Regions from separate parts of the Ornithinibacter aureus genome, predicted to be linked through region 2. Evidence: riboswitches for the same ligand, from Rfam matches in the RefSeq annotation. Region 2 holds a riboswitch; the other holds the start of a gene.
What was found. Region 2 has a riboswitch for cobalamin ahead of C8E84_RS17550 (VWA domain-containing protein). Riboswitches for the same ligand answer to the same signal wherever they lie in the genome.

Region 1 (4,806 bases), 3.7 Mb from region 2:
TGGCCCTTGTCGAACGGGTGGGCGATCTTGGTCATCTCGGTGGCGACGTCCGCGATCTCGAGGAGGCGGGGGTGTGGATCGCGGCCGGTGATGACCACGTGCTGGTAGCCGGGGGCGGTCGGTCAGGGAGTCGACGACGTCGTCGATGTCGAGCCAACCCCACGTGAGCAGGTAGGTGAACTCGTCGAGGACATAGAGGGTGTGGGTCTCGTCGGCGAGGCGACGCTTGATCTCTTCCCAGCCCTCACGGGCGGCCTCGGCATGGTCCTCCTCGGTTGCCGGCCTTGCGTGACCACGACCAGCCCGAGCCCATCTTGTGCCACTCGATCGGGCCGCCCTGGCCGGTGCTGGCGGTTCACGTCGTCGAGAGCAGCCAGCGCTGCCTGCTCACCGATGCGCCACTTGGCCGACTTCACGAACTGGAACACGCCGATCGACCACCCCTGGTTCCAGCCGCGCAGGGCCAGGCCGAAGGCCGCCGTCGACTTCCCCTTCCCGGCGCCACCGTGGACGATGACGAGCGGACTGTTGCGGCGCTGTCGGGTGGTGAGGCCGTCCGCAGCCTGCACCGGTGTCACTCCCTTGGCCATCAGGCGGCCCTCCTGTCATTGATGAGCGCCACGAGGTGATCGGCGGCGATGTCTTCGAGGGGCACGTGCTCTGCGCCCATCCGGTCGGCGAGGTCCCTGGCCAGACCCATCCGGAAGCGGCCGGACTCGCAGTCGATCACGACGCTGTCGACGGCGACGTGCCCCCACTGGTCGGCGATGCGCTGTGCTCTGCCCAACGCATCGACGCCCGCCGTGGCGCGTCCGTCGGTGACGAGCACGAGCAGCGCCCGTCGACGTGGGTCCCTGATGCGCTCCAGCCCAAGGGTCTTCGCGGCCGTGGCGAGACCCTCGGCCAGGGGCGTGCGCCCGCCGTGGGGGAGTTCGGCCAGGCAGGCGGCGGCCGCCTCGACCGAGGAGGTCGGCGGCAACGCGAGGTCGGCACCGGTGCCTCGGAAGGTCACCAGGCCCACGCGATCGCGTCGCTGGTAGGCGTCCATGAGCAGCGACAGGACGGCCGTCTTGACCTCGGCCATCCGAGACCGGGCAGCCATCGACCCGGAGGCGTCGACGAGCAGCAGCACGAGGTTGGACTCCTTGCCCTGGGTGATCGCCGAGCGGAGGTCGCTCGCCCGGATCTCCAGTCGGCTCGTCCCGGTCGTCCCGGTCGTCCCGGTCGTCCCGGTCGTCCGGTGGCGCGGGCGCCTCGCTCTCGGGCAGCGGCCGTGATGGTGGCGGTCAGATGGACCCGGCCCGTGCGCTCGCGGCTCGATCCGACCGTCCTGCCCCAGGTCGTGATCGCCCGGCTGCGTTTGCCGGCCGCTCCCGACCCCGTGCCCCGCACACTGAGGCGACGAATGCGGTACGGCTCGTGTGCTGCCGCCACGCCCTGGACGGGCGCCGGCGGGTCGGTCTCGGAGACCTCTCCGCCGCTCTCCGTGTCGGTGGGGTCCGGCGGTGTGCAGTCGGAGCGCTGATCGCGGGCGTCCTGCGCTCCCTCGTCGCAGTCCTGCGCCGACGGCGTCGTCATGGGGTCGCCCGAGTCGTCGTCCGCGGTGTCCGTCTCGTCGGAAGGCTCCTTCGGGCGCTCGGGCCGGTCCGGCTCGTCGGGCAGGTGAGGGTCTTCATCCTGAGGGTCCTGGGGGTCCTCCGGAGGCGGCGGCTCGTCGTCGCCGAGCAGGCGATCGAGCAGGTCCTCGTCCAGTCCCGGCGCGTCGAAGGGTGCACGCCGACGTCGGTGGGGGAGAGCGAGTTTGGCGGCGGTGCGGATGTCCTCCCGGGTGACGTCGGTGCGCCCCTCCCACGCCGCGTGGGCCACCGCAGCCCTCGCGGTCACGATGTCGGCACGCATCCCGTCGACCTCGAAGCCGGCGCAGACCGTGGCGATCTTGTCCAGCGCCCAGTCACTCAGACGCACGCGACGCAGGGCCTCCTGGGCGGACGCGATCCGGGCGGCCACATCGGCCTGCGCCACGGCATACGAGGTCTGGAAGGCGACCGGATCCTCATCGAAGGCGAGCCGCCGACGGACCACGTCCGCACGCTGCGCTGGGTCGCGGCTGGCCTTCACCTCGACGGTCAGGCCGAAGCGGTCGAGCAACTGCGGGCGAAGCTCGCCCTCCTCCGGGTTCATGGTGCCGATCAGGACGATGCGGGCAGGGTGGGACACCGACACCCCGTCGCGCTCGACGGTGTTGCGGCCCATGGCAGCGGCGTCGAGGAGCAGGTCGACGAGATGGTCGTGCAGGAGGTTGACCTCGTCGACATAGAGCAGACCACGGTGCGCCTGGGCGAGCAGCCCCGGCTCGAAAGCCGTTTCACCGTGACCGAGGGCCTTGCTGAGGTCGAGGGAGCCGATGACGCGATCCTCGGTGGCACCCACCGGGAGTTCGACCAGACGAGCTGGGCGGGTCGTCGATGCGGCGTCGGTGTGTGGCCCGTCGGGGCAGTCGGCGGCGGGCGACCGTGGGTCGCAGCCGAAGCGACATCCGTGGACGACCGCCTGGCGGGGCAGGATCTCGGCCAGAGCGCGCACCATCGTGGACTTCGCGGTGCCCTTCTCGCCGCGCACGAGCACGCCGCCGACCTCGGGGGAGACCGTGGTGAGGACGAGGGCGAGGGCCATCTCGTCGGCACCGACGATGGCGGCGAAGGGGTAGTTGGACACGGCGCTCCTCCTGGTGAGTGACCACGCTCACCGGCCGATTCGGCCGCCTCGGGGTCCCGGGGCGGCGTGACGCAGGAGGACGTCCTGGCTTCCGGTCTCCACGTCACGCGGCGAGCGGTCACAGTGGCGGGACCGCTCCGGAGTTGCACCGGTATTCCTCGCCCTGCGTCGCCCCGCATCCTCCCACATCGCCCACCCCGGGTCCGGCGAGGTCGATGTCTCATCGCACGTAGGCTGTCGCGCGTGATCGAGGTCGTGGGCATCGAGGATGCGGGCTGGGCGTCCGTGCCCGCCCGCGAGCAGGATCTCGTATGCCGTTCGCGGCACCTTGTCGGTGGCGCCCGACACCTGGCCCTGGTCCCCGAGATCGAGGGTCAGATCCGCACACCATGGCCCACACCGATGCGCGCCCAACTGCCAGCACTGTTCGAGCAGATCGGCACCGAGGGCGTCGTCGTGCTCGCCAGTGGTGACCCGCTGCGCTCGGGGGTCGCGAGCACCCTCATCGACCTGTTCGGCCGGGAGACGGTCCGGGTCCACCCTTCGCTGTCCTCGGAGACCCTGGCGCGGGCGCGGATGGGTTGGCCCGCCGAGGAGACGACGGTCGTGACCCTCGTCGGGCGCTCTGTCGATCGACTCCGCCGTCACCTCGACCCGCGTGCACGTCTCGTCGTCCTGTGCTCCGATGGCTCGACCCCCGCCGAGGTCGCCGCCCTTCTCGTCCAAGAGGGCTGTGGCAGTTCGCGGCTCACGGCGTGGTGGCACCTCGGAGGGCCCAAGGAGGGCAGCCGATCCGGCGCTGCACGGGACTGGGAGGTCGAGCCCACTCCTGATCTGGTCGTGCTCGCCGTCGAGGTGGACGACCTCGCGGCCGCCCGCTCGTCCTCGGGCCCCGCCCCCGGACGCCCAGAAGAGGCCTTCGATCACGACGGACAGATCACCAAGCGTGACGTGCGCGCGAGCGCGCTGGCCCATTTGCGTCCGACACCTGGGGCCACTCTCTGGGACCTCGGCGCCGGCTCGGGTGCGGTCGCGATCGAATGGGCACTGGCGGCCCGCTGCGCGCGAGCGGTGGCCCTCGAGCGCGACCCCGGTCGTGCCGCCCGGATCCGCGCCAACGCTGCACGTCTCGGGGTGCCGCGAGAGGTCGAGGTGGTCGAGGCCGACCACGGGGCCCTCTCCCCGGAAGGGGCGTCCGTCCTCGACGCGCTGCCCGACCCGGACGCGGTCTTCGTTGGCGGCGGTCTCACGAGCGAACTCGCCGACCTGGCGTGGGGTCGCCTCCGTCCGGGCGGACGTCTTGTCGCGCACGCCGTCACGCTCTCGGCCGAATCCGTCCTCGTCGCTGCCCACCAGCGCCACGGAGGCCACCTGACCAGGCTGAGTGTCGAGCACGCGACGCCGCTGGGTCCGCACCTGTCGTGGACCCCGGCCCGCGCGATCGTCCAGTGGAGCGCCCAGAAACCCGCCCCGCCCCACGAGCAAGGAATGTCATGACCGTTCATTTCATCGGGGCCGGTCCCGGTGCCGCCGACCTGCTCACCCTGCGCGCCGTCCGCCTGCTGCAGGAGAGTCCGATCTGCCTCTATGCCGGCACCTACATCGACGACGAGGTCCTCTCGCACTGCGGGCCGGAGACCGAACTCATCGACACGGCATACCTCAATCTCGACGCCATCACGGCCACCCTCGTCGCCGCCCACGACGCCGGTCATGACGTCGCCCGGCTGTGCTCGGGAGACCCGTCGATCTACTCGGCGATCGCCGAGCAGACGCGCCGTCTCGACGCCGCAGGGGTGCCCTGGGACCTCACCCCGGGCGTGCCGGCCTATGCCGCGACGGCCGCGCTCATCGGGCGTGAACTGACGGTGCCCGAGGTGGCCCAGTCGGTCGTCCTGACGCGCGCGCAGAAGGACTCGACCACGATGCCGCCGGGGGAGACCCTGGCGGCCTTCGCCGCGACCAATGCCACCCTCGTCCTGCACCTGGCGATCCGACACACCCGGCGGCTGGCCGATGAGCTCAGTGCCCACTACGGGGCCAACTGCCCGGTCGTCGTCGGCTCGCAGGTCACCCAGCCCGAGGAACTGA
Region 2 (14,815 bases):
GAGCAGGTCCTCGGGGGTGACGACGTTGCCGCGGGACTTGCTCATCTTCTTGCGGTCGGGGTCGAGGATCCAGCCGCTGATCGCCGCGTCGGTCCACGGCACGCTGCCGTGCTCGAAGTGGGCGCGCACGACCGTGGAGAACAGCCACGTGCGGATGATGTCGTGACCCTGGGGGCGCACGTCCATCGGGAAGACCTTGTCGAACAGCGGGTCCGTGCCGGTGCCGTCGGCGTTGCGCCAGCCACCGGCGATCTGCGGGCTGAGCGAGGACGTGGCCCAGGTGTCGAGCACGTCGGGGTCGCCGACGAAGCCGCCGGGCACGCCGCGCTGGTCCTCGGTGTAGCCGGCCGGGGGGTTGGCCGCGGGGTCGACCGGCAGGGAGCTCTCGTCCGGGACGATCGGAGTGTCGTAGACCGGCTCGCCGTCGGCGTCGAGGGGGTACCAGACGGGGATCGGCACACCGAAGAAGCGCTGGCGGGAGACCAGCCAGTCACCGTTGAGCCCGCTGACCCAGTTGGCGTAGCGGCTGCGCATGAACGCGGGGTGGAAGTCGATCTCCTCGCCGCGGGCGATCAGGGCCGCGTTCAGCTCGGCGTCGCGGCCGCCGTTGCGGATGTACCACTGGCGCGAGGTGACGATCTCGAGCGGCTTCTCACCGCGCTCGTAGAAGTTCGCCATCCGCTGGGTCGGCTTCGGCTCGCCGTCGAGGTCACCGGACTCGCGCAGTGCGTCGACGAGCGCGGCCCGGGCCCCGAAGGGGGTCTTGCCCGCGAGCTGCTCGGCGTAGAAGGCCTCGCCGGGCGTGCCCTCGAGCCAGGCAGGGGTCTCGCCCTGGAGGCGGCCGCTGCGGGTGATGACCGAGCGGGTCGGCAGCTGCAGCTCACGCCACCAGATGACGTCGGTGAGGTCACCGAAGGTGCAGCACATCGCGATGCCGGCGCCCTTGTCCATCTCGGCGCCCGGGTGGGCGAGCACGGGGACCTCGACACCGAACACGGGGGTCGTCACCGTCGTGCCGAACAGGCCTTGAAAGCGCTCGTCGTCGGGGTGGGCGATCAGGGCCACACAGCTCGGGATGAGCTCGGGGCGGGTGGTCTCGATGTGCACCGGGCCGTTGGGGCCGTGGAAGGCCACCCGGTGGTAGTGCCCGGGGTAGTCGCGGGCCTCGAGCTCGGCCTGGGCGACGGCCGTCTGGAACGTGACGTCCCACAGGCCCGGCGCCTCGGCCTGGTAGGCCTCGCCGCGGGCGAGGTTGCGCAGGAACGCCTGCTGGGCGGTGGCCCGGGAGTGGTCGTCGATCGTGCGGTAGGTGATCGACCAGTCGTAGCTGTGACCGATGCGACGGAAGAGGGACTCGAAGGCCTCCTCGTCCCGCACGGTCAGCTCGTCGCAGAGCTCGATGAAGTTCTGCCGCGACACCGGCATCTCGTCGGCGGCCTTGGTGCTGCGTGCATCGCCGCGGAAGGGCGGCACGAACTCGGGGTCGTAGTGCAGGGCGGCGTCACCACGCACGCCGTAGTAGTTCTGCACCCGCTTCTCGGTGGGCAGCCCGTTGTCGTCCCAGCCGATCGGGTAGAAGACGTTGAACCCGGCCATCCGCTTGTACCGGGCCACGCAGTCGGTGTGCGTGTAGCTGAACACGTGCCCCATGTGCAGTGATCCGGATGCCGTGGGCGGCGGAGTGTCGATGGCGAAGACCGCCTCGCGGGGGCCGGCGAGGGCCGCCTCGCGGTCGAAGGCGTAGGTGTCCTGCTCCTGCCATACGGCCGCCCACTTGTCCTCGAGGCCGTCGAGGGACGGCTTGTCCGGAACGGAGGCAGCGCGAGATGGCAGGAAGGACTCGGTCATGGGCGCCATCATCCCAGACCGGGGGCGGTGACCCGGCATCCGGCCACGTGGCGCGACGGCATCCGACGCGACGAGGTGCCGTGTCCCGCCGGGGCGAGGCACGGCATCCACGATGCGTGTCCTCTGGCCTAGTCTTGGCCCCATGAAAGAACCGGTGTACCGGCCCGTCATCTCGGCCGTCAGGGCGCTGTTCTTCGTCCAGGGAACGCGTTTCACCATCACGGGTCAGGAGCACGTGCCCGCGCAGGGTGGGGCCATCATGGCCATCAACCACACGTCCTACCTCGACTTCATGTACGCGGGGCTGCCGGCGTGGCCGAACCGCCGCTACGTGCGGTTCATGGCGAAGAAGTCGGTGTTCTCGCACAACGTCACCGGCCCGCTGATGCGCGGGATGGGGCACATCCCCGTCGACCGGCACAAGGGTGGCGAGGCGTTCGCGGCCGCGATCCGGGCGCTGCGGGCGGGGGAGATCGTCGGGGTGTTCCCCGAGGCGACGATGTCACGCTCGTTCGAGCTCAAGGAGTTCAAGCCCGGCGCGGTGAAGATGGCGCAGGTGGCCGGTGTGCCGGTGCTGCCCGTGACCATCTGGGGCGGGCAGCGGGTGTGGACCAAGAACCTGCCCAAGCACATGCGGCCGGGCTCGCGCATCCCGGTCAGCATCACCGTGGGCGCGCCGCTCGAGATCGCCCGCCGCGAGGACGTCAACGCCGCCAACGAGCGGTTGCGCGCGGCCATGCAGGTGCAGCTCGACGCGCAGCAGGCGGCCTATCCGACGCTGCACGGCGAGGACCTGCGCTACGTCCCGGCGCGGCTCGGTGGGCTCGCGCCGACCCCGGAGCAGGCCCACGCCGCCGACCACCACGACATGAACCGCACCCGGGACGAGTTCACCGGCTGACCCCCCTCGACCTTTTCTCTCCATGAGGGAATCGCGAGGTTCGCGAGAGATGCCTTCCCTTGCCCGGCCGAGGTGACCGAGGTCCTGCGGGAGCGGATGTCCGAGCAACTCCTGGCCCAGCAGGAGGCCTATCCGCAGCTGACCGGCACCGACCTGCGCTATCTCCCCGCGCGCCTGGGCGGCACCGCCCCGACGCCGGAGGAGGCCGCCTCCCGCGACCACCACGACATGACGCGCACGGTCGACACGTTCAACCGCGGCAAGCAGGCCTGATCCCCGCTCGGGCGTCCGGAGCGGGCGTCAGACGGCGAAGCCGAGGTGGGCGAGGGCCTGGCGGAGCAGCACGTCATGCCCGCGGTCGAGCTCGGCCAACAGCAGCGGGTCGCGCGCCTCGTCCGGCGTGATCCAGGCGAGGTCGAGGGCGTCCTGCTGCGGGGCACAGTCACCGGTCACCGGAACGACATAGGCCAAGGACACCGCGTGCTGGCGCGGGTCGTGGAAGGGCGTGACGCCCGGAGTGGGGAAGTACTCGGCGATCGTGAAGGGCTGCGGACTCACGGGCACGCGCGGCAGGGCCATCGGCCCCAGGTCCTTCTCCACGTGCCGCAGGATCGCGTCGCGCAAGCGCTCGTGGTGCAGGACGCGGCCCGAGACGAGCTCGCGCATGATCCGCCCGTCGTCACTGACCCGCAGCAGCAGGCCGATCGCCGTCACCTGTCCGCGGTCGTCGACCCGCACGGGGACGAGGTCGACATAGAGGATCGGCAGCTTGTCGCGGGCCTGGTCGAGGTCCTCGCGGCTCAGCCACGCGCTGTCACGGTCCAGTTCGAGGGGCATGGGCCGATTCTGCCAAGGGCGGCGCCCGGGCGGTCGGTCTGGGCGCGTTAGCATCGCCGAATGCGGGTTCTGGTGCTGGGCGGCACGGCTGAGGCACGTGCCCTGGCCGTGGCGTTGCAGAGCGCCGGGGTCGACTTCGTGTCCTCGCTCGCCGGCCGCGTCGCCCATCCGCGGATGCCGGTGGGCTCGGTCCGCGTCGGTGGCTTCGGCGGCGTCGATGGCCTGGTCCGGACCCTGCGCTCGGATGGCTTCACCCATCTGATCGATGCGACCCACCCGTTCGCGTCGACGATGACGGCTCATGCCATGCAGGCGTGCGCCCGCACCGGTCTGCCAATGACGCGCCTGGCCCGGCCCGGCTGGGCAGAGCGACCGGACTCCGACACGTGGACCTGGGTCCCCGACCTCGATGCAGCGCGTGTGGCCGCACAAGCGCTGGGCAGCAGGCCCTTCCTCTCCAGCGGGCGTCAGACGCTGCCCCATTTCGCCCGCTGGTCCGAGCGAGATGTGCTCGTCCGGGTGGTCGAACCGCTGGCTGAGCCTGCACCCCCACGGTGGACGGTGGTCCTGGACCGCGGGCCCTACTCGGTGGGTGGGGAACGGGACCTGATGCGCCGTCATCGGGTCGACGTCCTGGTCACCAAGGACTCCGGCGGTGGCTACACCAGCGCCAAGCTCGACGCTGCCGCCGAGCTCGACGTCCCGGTCGTCGTGGTGTCCCGACCGGCACCACCTACTGGTCTGGTGACGACTGCTGACGTGGCGGGCTGCGTCACCTGGCTCGGCGTGCGCGCCGGCGGCTGACGACACGGCGAGCGGCCGCACTACGAGCGGCGACGATGACGCCGAGTGCGATCAGCCCGATGCGCCGCTCGAGTCGCACTGCCGATCCCAGGTCGTCGACGGTGACAGCGGGACCGTCGCCGAGGCGGCCGCGGTCCTCGACGATACCGGCGTAGCTGTTGGAGCCCCCGAGCGAGACACCCAGCGCCGCCGCAAAGGCAGCCTCGACCGGTCCGGCATTCGGACTCGGGTGGGCGGGCGCGTCCCGGGCGACGGTCATCAGCACCCGGCGGACACCGGCCACGGAGCCGGTGGCTGCGGCGGTGCTCAGCACGGTGAGTCGGGCCGGGATCCAGTTGGCCACGTCGTCGAGTCTGGCTGCGGCCCAACCGAACTCGCGATAGCGCGGGGAGCGGTGACCGATCATCGCATCGAGCGTGTTGATGGCGCGATAAGCCACGAGGCCGGGCACTCCCGCCACCGCGCCCCACCACAGCGGCGCCACCAGCGCATCGGCGCCGTTCTCCGCGACCGACTCGACGGTGGCCCGGGCGACCTCGTCAGCCGAGAGGCGCGAGGGGTCGCGACCCACGAGGTTGCGCACCTGTCGTCGCGCAGCGTCGAGGTCTCCGGCGGCGAGCTGTCGCTGGATCGTGAGTGCCTCACGTTCGAGTGAGCGGCCGCCCAGCACGGCCCAGGTGGCGACAGCAGTGATCGCGACGCGACCGACGTCGCGACCCATGCCGGGATCGCCGACTCGCCCGGCCAGATGATCGGCCAGCATCCCGGCAGCGGTAGCCGCACCGACGAGCGCGCCGACGTGCACCACACCTCGGACGCGGCTCGGGGCATGGGTGTGCGCCTCGAGCGCCATCGCGATCCGCCCGAATCCGGCGACCGGGTGGAAGTGGCGCGGGTCGCCGAGCAGGCGATCCGCGGCATACCCGAGGAGGAGTCCGGTGGCGACCCTCACGAGGAGTCCTTGACCACGAGCACCTGCCCGGCCACGACCAGCCACACGCGATCGCTGACGCCGGCGATGGCCTGGTTGAGCCGACCCAGTTCGTCGGCATGGATCCGGGCCGAACGGTGCTCGGCGATCCCGCCGAAGCCGACCTCGTCGGTCACCGCGACCAGGTCGTGCGAGCAGGTCGACCAGGTCGACACCAGTGCGGACACCTCGTCGTCGAGGCGCCCGCGCCACTGGGCCACCGGCTGATCCCAGGCATCCAACCTGTCGAGCAGCGCGACCAACCAGGCGCCCAGACTGTCGACCAGGGCCGGCCCGTTGAGGGCGGTCAGGGCGGACGGCAGATCCGTCGTCTCGACCGTCGGCCAGGAGGCGGGTCGACGGCGACGGTGCTCCTGGATCCGCGCAGCCCAATCGGTGTCCTCGGGGCGTGAGGGAGAGGTCGCGACATAGGTGGTGCCCTCACCCATGAGGTTCTCGGCGATCGCGGACTTCCCCGAGCGGATGCCCCCGGTGATCAGTGTTCTCATGCCGTGGCTCCGATCGTCAGCGCCACGAGCAGGGCAGCTGTCCCGACCTCGATCGATGCCCCGAGCACGTCTCCGTTGATCCCCCCGAAGACCCGCACGGCACTCCGGAGCAGCCACGCCACGGCGACGAGGAGGGCCGCCATCGCGGCGACCCCCTGCCACCACTGCAATCCGGCCACCACGGTGGCTCCGGTCAGCGCAGCGCCCGTCACCACGACGGCTGGGCCACCGACCACGCCCGGCACCGTGCCAGCCACGACGGCACCCAAGGAGGAGCCCGACGCGGTCGGGAGCACACGCAGGCACCCGAGGGTTGCAGCCACTCTGGAGGCCACGACGGCGACACCGACGAGCAACCAGCCATGAGTGAGCGACAACAGCGCTGTGGCAGAAGCGATCTGGAGCAGGACCACCACGACCAGGGCCATCACACCCATCGGGCCGACATCGCCGGTGCGCAGGACGCGCAGGGCGCGCTCACGGTCCCAGCCCGCGCCGATGCCGTCAGCGGTGTCCGCCAGCCCGTCGACGTGCATGGCGCGCGTGGCCAGGGCCAGCGCCCCGACCGACAGGGTCGCCGTGATCGAGGTGGGCATCGCCGCGGCCTGACCGAGCCGACCCACTGCAGCGACGAGCAGGCCGAGGGGCAGGGCCGCGATCGGTGCCAGCGCCATTGCCCACGCGCCGATGCGACGCGTGGTGGGAGGGAGTGAGCCGACAGGAATCATCGTCAGTGTCCCGACGGCCAGTCTCAGCCCCGCCCACGCAGTGCCCATCACGCGTGCCCGACTCAGACCGACGTCTGCGGCAGCAGGGCCGCCACCGCGGGGCCGATGACGGTGACCGCAGGGGCGCCGATGTCCTGCTCCGCCGCTGCACCCGGGAGCGCGGCCAGCGTGGAGCGGACCTGGCGTTGCGAGGTCATGCCGCCATCGGCGATGGAGGCAGCAGGGGTCGACGGATCCATGCCGGCACTGATCAGGCGCTTGGCGATCACCGGCAGTGCAGCCACGCCCATGAGGACCACGATGGTCAGTCCCAGACGGGCGAGGGCATCCCAGTCGACGTCACTGCGTGCGTCGTCCGGAGCGACGTGACCGGAGACGACGACGAAGCCCTGCGTGAGGTGGCGGTGGGTGAGGGGGACGCCCGCCAGGCCGGGGACGGCGATGGAGGAGGAGACGCCCGGGATGACCGTGACGGGCAGGCCGGCTTCGACGCAGGCATTCCACTCCTCGCCGCCGCGGCCGAAGACGAAGTTGTCGCCACCCTTGAGGCGCACGACGGTCTTTCCGGCGAGTGCCCGGTCGACGAGGATCTGGTTGATCTGCTCCTGGGGCGTGAATTCACCTCGCGGGATCTTGCCGACGTGGACGACCTCGGCGTCGGGGCGTGCCTGCTCCAGCGCGGCCAAGGGGGCCAACCGGTCGCACACCAACACGTCGGCGCTCCGGATCGCGTCGAGCCCGGCGAGCGTGAGCAGGCCGAGAGGGCCCGGTCCGCCCCCGACGAGGACGACGTGGCCGGAGGTGGTGGCAGGGGACGGGGACGAGGGGGAGAGCTCGACCCCCTGCTCGCGCAGCGGGTCGCGCAGGACGACGTCGTAGGCGGAGAGGTCGAGGTCCGCGTCCGTGCGCAGTGCGATGAGGTGCCGACCAGCCAGGTCCCGGAGACGTGCATCCGGTGCGGCACAACGCACATCGACACGTGCCCCTTGATCGAGCAGGGCCTGCACCGTCTCGGACGCACGCGGGCCCGGCTCCAGCACCAGGACGCGCGGCGTCGTGCCGTCGGGCAGGGGGAGGCGCAGGGTCATGCGGAGAGCTCTCTGTCTGCCTGAGCGGCTGGGACGGGGCCGCGCTGGGGCGCCGTCGACGCTGGCGCCGCCTGCTCCAGAGAACGCTCCGAGCCACCGGGAGCAGTGTCGCCGAGGAGGGACTGCAACTCACGCAGGAGTCCGTCGGTCGTGTGCGGGTCGCGGACGGCCAGACGCACCCAGTCGTGGTCGAGCCCGGGGAAGCTGTCGCCGCGCCGCACGGCATACCCACGCTCACGCAGGGACCCATGGACGCCGGGACCGACCCGGACGAGCACGAAGGGCGCGGCGCCGGGCACGGGGGCGAGCCCCAGCGACTGCAACCCGCGGACGAGGTGATGCCGCCAGGTCGCCGCTTCACGGGCCAGCTCGGCTTCCTCTGCGCGGGCGGCGGGGGCGCAGACGGCGACGCTCGCGCGGGCCGCCAGCGAGGACACGGACCAGTGGGGTTGCTGCTCGGCGAGGAGTCGGAGGAGTGAGGGGTCGCCGACCACATAGCCCGCGCGCAGGCCGGCCAGCCCCCACGTCTTCGTCAGCGAGCGAACGACGATGACACCGTCCAGGTCCGCAGAGATCAGTGAATCGGCCCCTCCCACAATGGCATCCATGAATGCCTCGTCGATCACGAGGACCCGTCCGGGCGCGCGCAACGCTTCCAGGGTCGACCGGGGGTGGAGCACGCCCGTCGGATTGGTCGGATTCCCGATGATCACCAGGTCGGCGTCGGCCGGGATTCGATCGGGGTGCAGGACGAAGCCCTCGCGCTCGCTCAGGACGTGCTGGTCCGGCACCCGTCCGGCACGGCGCAGCGCGGACTCGGGCTCGGTGAACTGGGGGTGCACGACGAGGGGTCGCCGACCGGGGATGGCACGGGCGATCAGCGTGAAGGCCTCGGCGCCGCCGCTGGTGGGGAGGACCATGTCCTCAGGCACGGCGTGGCGTCGGGCCAGGGCCGTCCGGGCTGGGTCGACGACGGGGTATGCCGCGAGGTCGCCGATGCCGTCCCGCAGCGTCGTGGCGAGCCAGGCCGGGGGTGTGGGGACACGGACGTTCACCGCGAAGTCGACCAGTCCAGGGCCGACCTCGGCGTCGCCGTGGTGGTCCAGTCCAGCCGAGGGTGTCGGGTCGGTCGTCGTGGGGAGCGCGGGCGCTCGCTCGACCCGGGGGAGGACCGTGGACGTGGCGCCGAGAACCGGCGGCTGTGCGGCATACGACTGCACTGCGGCGGCGAAAGCGGCTGGGACGGACGGGTTCCCGGCCCAATGGGTGTGCAGATAGGAGGCGTGCAACGTCGCGCGCCCGGTGCTGGCTGGATCGAGGGTGAAGCCCTCGACGCCCTCCTCGTGCTCCCAGGCAGCGGTGGTGCCGGCCCCCGGCGACGTGCGGGTCCGGTGGAATTCGTGACCGCGCGACGTCGTTCCGGCCGGCCCGAGGATGCTGTCGACGGTCGTGCGAGCCGAGCGGTACTGCAGGGTCAGGCGAGGGTGCATCGCTGCCTGCGCGGGAACTGCCCCGACGAAGTCGTGCCCGTCGAGGGTCTCGCAGAGATAGATCAGGCCGGCGCACTCGGCGACGGTCGGCATGCCGGAGGCGATCGCGTCCCGGACCGCACCAGTGAGGGCCGTGTTGCGGGAGAGGGCCGGAGCGTGGGCCTCAGGGAAGCCGCCGCCGAGGTAGAGCCCGCTGGTCCCGGGCGGGAGCGAGGTGTCGAGCGCCGGGTCGAAGAGAACCGGCTCGCAGCCGTTGGCCCGCAGGAGTTCGTCGGTCTCGGCATAGCGGAAGGTGAAGGAGCGACCGCCGGCCACGGCGACGACCGGGCGGGTGGTGGCACTGTCGTGGGTGGCGACCCCCTCCGCACGGCGCGACGGCGGTGACCACGGGGTGGCGCTCAGGTCGGGCGCGCATCCGGCGAGGTGAAGGAGCAGGTCGAGGTCGATCAACTCGGCGGTCTGCTCGGCCAGGCGGTCGAGCGCGCTGACGGCGTCGGTGCGCTCCGCGGCCGGGATCAAGCCGAGGTGACGGGAGGGGGCGCTCACGCCCGCGTCGCGCGGAAGGACCCCCAGCACCGGCAGGCCGATGGCCTCGACGCTGCTGCGGACTTCGTGCGCGTGGCGCACCGATCCCGCCTTGTTGAGGATGACACCGACGACGTCGACACAGTGGTCGAAGGTGCGCAGACCGTGGAGCGTCGCCGCGATCGTGCGCGCGGCGGAGGAGATGTCCGCGACGAGGATCACCGGGCTGCGGGTGAGGGTGGCCAAGTGGGCCGTCGACGCGAAGCCGCCGGTGCCGATCCGGCCGTCGAAGAGCCCCATGACGCCTTCGATGACCGCCACGTCGGCGGGGTCGGGCGTCCGGGCGCCGTGGAGGAGCAGGGGAACGATGAGTTCCTCGGAGGTCAGCCAGGGATCGAGGTTGCGACCGGGGCGGCCGGTGGCGAGCGCGTGATAGCCGGGGTCGATGTAGTCCGGGCCGACCTTGGCCGGCGCGACAGCGTGCCCAGCCCGGCTCAGGGCAGCCATGATCCCGACGGCGATCGTGGTCTTGCCCTGACCCGACGCAGGTGCCGCGATGACGACCCGGGGCAGGGGGGTCGGTGTCACCACTCGATGCCCTTCTGGCCCTTCTGGCCCTTGTCGAACGGGTGGGCGATCTTGGTCATCTCGGTGGCGACGTCCGCGATCTCGAGGAGGCGGGGGTGTGGATCGCGGCCGGTGATGACCACGTGCTGGTAGCCGGGGCGGTCGGTCAGGGAGTCGACGACGTCGTCGATGTCGAGCCAACCCCACGTGAGCAGGTAGGTGAACTCGTCGAGGACATAGAGGGTGTGGGTCTCGTCGGCGAGGCGACGCTTGATCTCTTCCCAGCCCTCACGGGCGGCCTCGGCATGGTCCTCCTCGGTGCCGGCCTTGCGTGACCACGACCAGCCCGAGCCCATCTTGTGCCACTCGATCGGGCCGCCCTGGCCGGTGCTGCGGTTCACGTCGTCGAGAGCAGCCAGCGCTGCCTGCTCACCGATGCGCCACTTGGCCGACTTCACGAACTGGAACACGCCGATCGACCACCCCTGGTTCCAGCCGCGCAGGGCCAGGCCGAAGGCCGCCGTCGACTTCCCCTTCCCGGCGCCACCGTGGACGATGACGAGCGGACTGTTGCGGCGCTGTCGGGTGGTGAGGCCGTCCGCAGCCTGCACCGGTGTCACTCCCTTGGCCATCAGGCGGCCCTCCTGTCATTGATGAGCGCCACGAGGTGATCGGCGGCGATGTCTTCGAGGGGCACGTGCTCTGCGCCCATCCGGTCGGCGAGGTCCCTGGCCAGACCCATCCGGAAGCGGCCGGACTCGCAGTCGATCACGACGCTGTCGACGGCGACGTGCCCCCACTGGTCGGCGATGCGCTGTGCTCTGCCCAACGCATCGACGCCCGCCGTGGCGCGTCCGTCGGTGACGAGCACGAGCAGCGCCCGTCGACGTGGGTCCCTGATGCGCTCCAGCCCAAGGGTCTTCGCGGCCGTGGCGAGACCCTCGGCCAGGGGCGTGCGCCCGCCGTGGGGGAGTTCGGCCAGGCAGGCGGCGGCCGCCTCGACCGAGGAGGTCGGCGGCAACGCGAGGTCGGCACCGGTGCCTCGGAAGGTCACCAGGCCCACGCGATCGCGTCGCTGGTAGGCGTCCATGAGCAGCGACAGGACGGCCGTCTTGACCTCGGCCATCCGAGACCGGGCAGCCATCGACCCGGAGGCGTCGACGAGCAGCAGCACGAGGTTGGACTCCTTGCCCTGGGTGATCGCCGAGCGGAGGTCGCTCGCCCGGATCTCCAGTCGGCTCGTCCCGGTCGTCCCGGTCGTCCCGGTCGTCCCGGTCGTCCCGGTGGCGCGGGCGCCTCGCTCTCGGGCAGCGGCCGTGATGGTGGCGGTCAGATGGACCCGGCCCGTGCGCTCGCGGCTCGATCCGACCGTCCTGCCCCAGGTCGTGATCGCCCGGCTGCGTTTGCCGGCCGCTCCCGACCCCGTGCCCCGCACACTGAGGCGACGAATGCGGTACGGCTCGTGTGCTGCCGCCACGCCCTGGACGGGCGCCGGCGGGTCGGTCTCGGAGACCTCTCCGCCGCTCTCCGTGTCGGTGGGGTCCGGCGGTGTGCAGTCGGAGCGCTGATCGCGGGCGTCCTGCGCTCCCTCGTCGCAGTCCTGCGCCGACGGCGTCGTCATGGGGTCGCCCGAGTCGTCGTCCGCGGTGTCCGTCTCGTCGGAAGGCTCCTTCGGGCGCTCGGGCCGGTCCGGCTCGTCGGGCAGGTGAGGGTCTTCATCCTGAGGGTCCTGGGGGTCCTCCGGAGGCGGCGGCTCGTCGTCGCCGAGCAGGCGATCGAGCAGGTCCTCGTCCAGTCCCGGCGCGTCGAAGGGTGCACGCCGACGTCGGTGGGGGAGAGCGAGTTTGGCGGCGGTGCGGATGTCCTCCCGGGTGACGTCGGTGCGCCCCTCCCACGCCGCGTGGGCCACCGCAGCCCTCGCGGTCACGATGTCGGCACGCATCCCGTCGACCTCGAAGCCGGCGCAGACCGTGGCGATCTTGTCCAGCGCCCAGTCACTCAGACGCACGCGACGCAGGGCCTCCTGGGCGGACGCGATCCGGGCGGCCACATCGGCCTGCGCCACGGCATACGAGGTCTGGAAGGCGACCGGATCCTCATCGAAGGCGAGCCGCCGACGGACCACGTCCGCACGCTGCGCTGGGTCGCGGCTGGCCTTCACCTCGACGGTCAGGCCGAAGCGGTCGAGCAACTGCGGGCGAAGCTCGCCCTCCTCCGGGTTCATGGTGCCGATCAGGACGATGCGGGCAGGGTGGGACACCGACACCCCGTCGCGCTCGACGGTGTTGCGGCCCATGGCAGCGGCGTCGAGGAGCAGGTCGACGAGATGGTCGTGCAGGAGGTTGACCTCGTCGACATAGAGCAGACCACGGTGCGCCTGGGCGAGCAGCCCCGGCTCGAAAGCCGTTTCACCGTGACCGAGGGCCTTGCTGAGGTCGAGGGAGCCGATGACGCGATCCTCGGTGGCACCCACCGGGAGTTCGACCAGACGAGCTGGGCGGGTCGTCGATGCGGCGTCGGTGTGTGGCCCGTCGGGGCAGTCGGCGGCGGGCGACCGTGGGTCGCAGCCGAAGCGACATCCGTGGACGACCGCCTGGCGGGGCAGGATCTCGGCCAGAGCGCGCACCATCGTGGACTTCGCGGTGCCCTTCTCGCCGCGCACGAGCACGCCGCCGACCTCGGGGGAGACCGTGGTGAGGACGAGGGCGAGGGCCATCTCGTCGGCACCGACGATGGCGGCGAAGGGGTAGTTGGACACGGCGCTCCTCCTGGTGAGTGACCACGCTCACCGGCCGATTCGGCCGCCTCGGGGTCCCGGGGCGGCGTGACGCAGGAGGACGTCCTGGCTTCCGGTCTCCACGTCACGCGGCGAGCGGTCACAGTGGCGGGACCGCTCCGGAGTTGCACCGGTATTCCTCGCCCTGCGTCGCCCCGCATCCTCCCACATCGCCCACCCCGGGTCCGGCGAGGTCGATGTCTCATCGCACGTAGGCTGTCGCGCGTGATCGAGGTCGTGGGCATCGAGGATGCGGGCTGGGCGTCCGTGCCCGCCCGCGAGCAGGATCTCGTATGCCGTTCGCGGCACCTTGTCGGTGGCGCCCGACACCTGGCCCTGGTCCCCGAGATCGAGGGTCAGATCCGCACACCATGGCCCACACCGATGCGCGCCCAACTGCCAGCACTGTTCGAGCAGATCGGCACCGAGGGCGTCGTCGTGCTCGCCAGTGGTGACCCGCTGCGCTCGGGGGTCGCGAGCACCCTCATCGACCTGTTCGGCCGGGAGACGGTCCGGGTCCACCCTTCGCTGTCCTCGGAGACCCTGGCGCGGGCGCGGATGGGTTGGCCCGCCGAGGAGACGACGGTCGTGACCCTCGTCGGGCGCTCTGTCGATCGACTCCGCCGTCACCTCGACCCGCGTGCACGTCTCGTCGTCCTGTGCTCCGATGGCTCGACCCCCGCCGAGGTCGCCGCCCTTCTCGTCCAAGAGGGCTGTGGCAGTTCGCGGCTCACGGCGTGGTGGCACCTCGGAGGGCCCAAGGAGGGCAGCCGATCCGGCGCTGCACGGGACTGGGAGGTCGAGCCCACTCCTGATCTGGTCGTGCTCGCCGTCGAGGTGGACGACCTCGCGGCCGCCCGCTCGTCCTCGGGCCCCGCCCCCGGACGCCCAGAAGAGGCCTTCGATCACGACGGACAGATCACCAAGCGTGACGTGCGCGCGAGCGCGCTGGCCCATTTGCGTCCGACACCTGGGGCCACTCTCTGGGACCTCGGCGCCGGCTCGGGTGCGGTCGCGATCGAATGGGCACTGGCGGCCCGCTGCGCGCGAGCGGTGGCCCTCGAGCGCGACCCCGGTCGTGCCGCCCGGATCCGCGCCAACGCTGCACGTCTCGGGGTGCCGCGAGAGGTCGAGGTGGTCGAGGCCGACCACGGGGCCCTCTCCCCGGAAGGGGCGTCCGTCCTCGACGCGCTGCCCGACCCGGACGCGGTCTTCGTTGGCGGCGGTCTCACGAGCGAACTCGCCGACCTGGCGTGGGGTCGCCTCCGTCCGGGCGGACGTCTTGTCGCGCACGCCGTCACGCTCTCGGCCGAATCCGTCCTCGTCGCTGCCCACCAGCGCCACGGAGGCCACCTGACCAGGCTGAGTGTCGAGCACGCGACGCCGCTGGGTCCGCACCTGTCGTGGACCCCGGCCCGCGCGATCGTCCAGTGGAGCGCCCAGAAACCCGCCCCGCCCCACGAGCAAGGAATGTCATGACCGTTCATTTCATCGGGGCCGGTCCCGGTGCCGCCGACCTGCTCACCCTGCGCGCCGTCCGCCTGCTGCAGGAGAGTCCGATCTGCCTCTATGCCGGCACCTACATCGACGACGAGGTCCTCTCGCACTGCGGGCCGGAGACCGAACTCATCGACACGGCATACCTCAATCTCGACGCCATCACGGCCACCCTCGTCGCCGCCCACGACGCCGGTCATGACGTCGCCCGGCTGTGCTCGGGAGACCCGTCGATCTACTCGGCGATCGCCGAGCAGACGCGCCGTCTCGACGCC

Region 1: another riboswitch for cobalamin. It lies ahead of C8E84_RS00020 (magnesium chelatase ATPase subunit I); the one in region 2 lies ahead of C8E84_RS17550 (VWA domain-containing protein).

Annotation. Positions count from the first base shown of each region.
Region 1 covers NZ_VMSB01000001.1:163-4,968, forward strand. Annotated here, with positions in the region: partial or broken gene cobO (cob(I)yrinic acid a,c-diamide adenosyltransferase) at 1-590, opposite strand, end outside; gene C8E84_RS17945 (VWA domain-containing protein) at 590-1,084, opposite strand; gene C8E84_RS00020 (magnesium chelatase ATPase subunit I) at 1,009-2,715, opposite strand; cobalamin riboswitch at 2,773-2,897, opposite strand; gene cbiE (precorrin-6y C5,15-methyltransferase (decarboxylating) subunit CbiE) at 2,959-4,212, shown strand; gene cobM (precorrin-4 C(11)-methyltransferase) at 4,209-4,806, shown strand, end outside.
Region 2 covers NZ_VMSB01000001.1:3,668,358-3,683,172, forward strand. Annotated here, with positions in the region: gene valS (valine--tRNA ligase) at 1-1,848, opposite strand, end outside; gene C8E84_RS17505 (lysophospholipid acyltransferase family protein) at 1,991-2,749, shown strand; gene C8E84_RS17510 (hypothetical protein) at 2,822-3,022, shown strand; gene C8E84_RS17515 (NUDIX hydrolase family protein) at 3,050-3,586, opposite strand; gene C8E84_RS17520 (cobalt-precorrin-6A reductase) at 3,647-4,390, shown strand; gene C8E84_RS17525 (cobalamin biosynthesis protein) at 4,359-5,342, opposite strand; gene C8E84_RS17530 (bifunctional adenosylcobinamide kinase/adenosylcobinamide-phosphate guanylyltransferase) at 5,339-5,869, opposite strand; gene C8E84_RS17535 (adenosylcobinamide-GDP ribazoletransferase) at 5,866-6,645, opposite strand; gene cobA (uroporphyrinogen-III C-methyltransferase) at 6,660-7,685, opposite strand; gene cobBC (bifunctional hydrogenobyrinic acid a,c-diamide synthase/histidinol phosphate aminotransferase CobBC) at 7,682-10,288, opposite strand; gene cobO (cob(I)yrinic acid a,c-diamide adenosyltransferase) at 10,285-10,899, opposite strand; gene C8E84_RS17550 (VWA domain-containing protein) at 10,899-13,025, opposite strand; cobalamin riboswitch at 13,083-13,207, opposite strand; gene cbiE (precorrin-6y C5,15-methyltransferase (decarboxylating) subunit CbiE) at 13,269-14,522, shown strand; gene cobM (precorrin-4 C(11)-methyltransferase) at 14,519-14,815, shown strand, end outside.